DNA from 2 places in the Halobacillus rhizosphaerae genome. Region 1 is predicted to be linked to the other one. Evidence: riboswitches for the same ligand, from Rfam matches in the RefSeq annotation. Region 1 holds a riboswitch; the other holds the start of a gene.
What was found. A riboswitch is a leader RNA that binds a small molecule or an ion and turns the genes downstream of it on or off. The one in region 1 is predicted to bind cyclic di-GMP.

Region 1 (2,205 bases):
TCTGGATTATTATGTGAAGATCAATATGGAAGGCCTGGCAGAAATGGTGGATGCTGTTGGTGGGATTACTGTCAACAATGAGATCGACTGGTACGATGAAGGCTACTATAAAAAAGGGTATCATTATAAAAAAGGCGAACTTACTTTGAATGGGGCACAAGCTATGGGGTATGTCCGCATGCGCCACCTTGATCCGAGAGGAGACTTTGGCCGTAATGAGCGCCAGCGTAAAGTCATTCAGGCGATCATTGATAAAGGTGCCAGTGTAGGGTCAGTGAACAAAATTAGTTCCGTACTGGATGTCCTTGGAAACAATGTAAAAACCAATATGGAATTCTCCGATATGAAGAACCTATTTTTAAATTACCGGTCAACACGGAAGGATGTAACCTCCTATGAAATGAGCGGTCATGCCAAAACGATTGATGGAATTTATTACCTGATCATTCCTGATGAGGAAGTCATGAAAGTTCATAATATGGTGAAAGATATGAATGAAAAATAGCAGTGGGTCTGCCGCCGTGATGGGTATTCCTGTCACGGCTTTACTATTTTAATAGAATGTAATTTTCATGTTTATTATTAAGTATATCAGGGTAGTTGTTAACACTTGTATTTTTATGTCGTATGAAGTATTATATTCTGTAAATATAATTTTATTAAAATACAAATTATATATAAAGGATGAAGTATGTGTGTACAAATGAAGAATTGAAAGAAATACTAGCTTCAATCATTAATCGTGTGGATAACGGATTAGTAGAGAATACGAATGTGGCTATTAATGAAATTATACAGCGTTTAGGATAATCATTACTTTGTAAAGGGTGGATTCTTATCATGATACAACCAGATGATCGAATTGCAAATCCAGGACAAATTGTAAGCTTTGAGAGAGATGACATGGTTTTCAGAGGAAAAGTTATTCCCAGCCAGTGTCAAAGATCTGTCATTGTGGACTTGACGATTATGGAAAATCTTGAGGATATTGATTTTGAATTCGAACGAACAGTAGTTGCCCACACAAATTATCGTATTGAAGAAGAATAATTTCAAAAAAAAGCTATACATTTCATTCATTATCCAGTAAAATAAAGATACTAATTTACAGAGTATTCTAAGTTTTTATTCCATTCCTTATTTAAAGGCAAACTTATCGAAAGGTAAGGACGCAAAACTACGGGTCTTCAACTCCTTCTTTTGTCTACATTAGTAGAGTTAAGACTGCCGAGCTGCTAAGGATGAATGATGGAGGGATCATTCATTGACAACTCAGTTGAAGAAGGAATTACTGGATGCTGAATGGGTGGATTTGGTGAAGGAAGCAAAGAAATTAGGAATGAGTAAAGAAGAGATTCGAGCATTTTTAATAAATATTAATAAGTGAACACTATTTCTGCCCACTTCTAAAGTGGGTTTTTTCTTGGCCAATTGTGAGTCATTTGTCCTGTTTCTTTGTCGAATATGGTAATATATAGTTGGAAAGTGGAAACTGGGGGGATAGAATGAAAAAGTGTGAAAAATGCGGAAATCTTATTTATCCAGATGCTGAGGAGTGTCCGTTTTGCAATGCGCCTCAGCAGACAAAGAAACAAGAAGAAAGAAAAGTAAAAAAGCAGCCGGCTGATTTTGCGAGAAACCAGGGAGACTGGATGAACGCCTCGCAACCGGATTATGATTATGATGCAGAAGAAGACTCCGAGCAGTATAAGAAACGAGATTGGAAGAGAATTTTTACGATTTTTATTACTGCCGTTTTGATTGTTGCTCTCTTAATTACTGGCTGGTTTATTCTTCAGAAGATTACTTCTCCAGCTTATACAACGAAGGCATTGGAAAAGGCTGTGAATAACAGTGATGCAGCAAAACTTACCGATTTAATTGTTTTTCCAGGTAAAGATCAAACGTTTACCAAGAATGAAGCAGAATCACTCATTGACTATTATCATGAAAACCGTGAAGCAATGGTGTCACTCGTCAGTCATATTAAGAATGGTAATCAAGCAGCATTAGAAGGTCGATATTTAACTTTGGAAAAACACGGAAAAAAATGGCTGTTTTTCCCTGATTACCACTTCGTCCTGAGTCCTGCGAGTGTGAGTGTAACAGCGAACTTACCAAACGTAGATCTGTACGTGGACGATCAGAAAGTAAGTACACTGAAAGAAAAGAAGGATTATGTACTTAAAGGGCTGATTCCAGGGA
Region 2 (2,205 bases), on a different contig from region 1:
CAGATGTAACTTTTCTCCTTTGCTGAGCTTCAAGCTTACGAAGTTCTATGATTAAATTTTCTTGTTCCTTAGAAGTTATTTCTATGAATTTAATACCATAATTTTTTGATTTTCTGCTAAGGTGCTCATCTTTCCTTACAATGTAGGCATTGAATCTGAACTCTTTACTTGCTATTTTAAAGCAGATCTCCACTTTAATTTTAAGATGGACGGGAAGGTTGTAGGGACAAATAAATTTCACTCCGGTGGTGCTAATGTCTTTAATGTTACCTTTTACAATCTTACCTATTAATTTAGTAAAATCTTCATTTTCAATAACTTTTAATATGAGAAAAGATTCCTTAGATGGGATTTCTAACCGAAAATTTCCCTTCTGCTTGGTTTTATGCTTTTTCAATAAAGAGTCTCTATCTTTTTGACTGGTTAAAGTGTTAACTTTTCTCTTTTCTTTATTAAATGATTTTTGTCCATAGACGGGGAGAACAATTAATACCATATTTAGGAATATTTCGTATATCAATATATACAGCATCATCCTCACCTCAATAATGTTTTCAATCTCTCAGGAGTTCCCAAAGCAAACCCCTGAGCAATATAAACGCCTAAATCTTTGGCGGTTTTCAACTCTTCAACTGTTTCAATTCCTTCCATTATCACTTTTATACCAAATTCCTGAGAGTAACCTAAGAGCAGTTTAACGATACTTTGCTTTCTCTTAGATTCGTTAAGACCCTTAGTTAAATATCTGTCTAGTTTCACATAATCCGGCTTCCATTCAATGATGGATTGAAGCTGGGAGTTACCTTTTCCCATATCATCAATTGCAATACCTATGCCCAGTTCTCTAACAAAGTTTAATGCTTGCATAAATACCTTTGTATCCCCATAGTCTTCCATTTCATTAATTTCGAAGATGATATTTTGACTTATTGGATAAGTTGTGACAATCTTATTTATGAATGATCGGAAATTTGGATTTAATATGGTGGAAAAAAACACATTTAAAAAACAAAAGCCCGTCATTTTCTTTTAATCCTGCCGCCCAGTAGGATTCAAGAGCTTTATGTATAGATAAGGTATCTAATTCTCCTTTCTATTTTTTTATATAAAAAAAGTGAACTCAAGTAAAATGAGATCACTTTAATTCTCATTCCTTAGGTAACCCGGCTGTCTTAACAATTATTTGCTTTAGACCCGTGGCTTTGCGTCCCTGCTTTTCAGTAGGTTTGCCATTTCTGAAATTTAAAGTATGTATTTTAGTCTTTGTAACGAAGGATCAACTCTACTTTGTTATTAACATCCAATTTACGATAGATGTTTCTTAAATGTACTTTTACTGTATGATCTGATATATGTAAAGCATGTGCAATTTCCTTATTTAAGGAGCCATTAACCAAAAGCGAAAAAATTTGTTTTTCCCTGTGAGAGAGCATTTTTTTAAAAATCTTTTTCATCTTCATGCTCTTTGGAATTGGCTAGGAAATCTTTAAGCATTCCTTGTAATCTTTGGATCCTATCAGATTCTTTGTTTTTCGAATGATAGATCATAAAATTTACGGCAGCAATTAAGTCCTTGATTTCTTGTTCATTTAATTTGAAAGATTTTATAACATCCATACTCTATCACCCAATTTCTTCTTATTTCATAATTTATATTACAACAGCTAGTAAAATATTCCTATAACCTATAGGGATTATTTTTTAACCATTTTGTGCTATATTACACTTATAATTAGCTATTTTTTTCCTTTTTCCTCTAAATTATACTTACTCTTCATATAGTTCCATACAGCAAGATAGAACTATATGCTTACGCTTAATTAAATCAATTTAGTAACGTTTTTCTCACAAGATTAGACGAGGAATTCGATAAATTTTTACAGCAAAGATAAGGCTAAGTAAATTCCTAGAACGCTAAGCTATAATAAGAACAGGCATTCTTTAACATCCTTTTTACTCCGTCCTGGAATCTCTGAAGATTATTTCTAAAGTAATTTCTCAACTATAACTCAAGATATGCAATCAAATAGAAATCAAAAAAACACTGACTCTATCAAAACAAAAGAGAGTCAGTGTTTTTAAAGTTAGCGTCCTAAAATGGATTCGCCACCTGCCCCACAGCTTAAAAGGCTGTTGGATGCCTTATAATTGCAATAGTTTTTAGTGGTGTAAAACCATATTAAATCAATATTCTTTGAGTTTATC

Region 2: another riboswitch for cyclic di-GMP. It lies ahead of Q7A53_RS00755 (EAL domain-containing protein); the one in region 1 lies ahead of Q7A53_RS14965 (anti-repressor SinI family protein).

Annotation. Positions count from the first base shown of each region.
Region 1 covers NZ_JAUTWQ010000014.1:23,115-25,319, reverse strand. The annotation lists gene Q7A53_RS14975 (LCP family glycopolymer transferase) at 1-505, shown strand, start outside; gene Q7A53_RS14970 (YkvS family protein) at 841-1,050, shown strand; cyclic di-GMP riboswitch class I at 1,137-1,240, shown strand; gene Q7A53_RS14965 (anti-repressor SinI family protein) at 1,265-1,387, shown strand; gene Q7A53_RS14960 (TcaA second domain-containing protein) at 1,506-2,205, shown strand, end outside.
Region 2 covers NZ_JAUTWQ010000001.1:153,954-156,158, reverse strand. The annotation lists gene Q7A53_RS00760 (PilZ domain-containing protein) at 1-496, opposite strand, end outside; gene Q7A53_RS00755 (EAL domain-containing protein) at 538-1,023, opposite strand; cyclic di-GMP riboswitch class I at 1,155-1,241, opposite strand; gene Q7A53_RS00750 (response regulator transcription factor) at 1,257-1,433, opposite strand; gene Q7A53_RS00745 (hypothetical protein) at 1,438-1,617, opposite strand.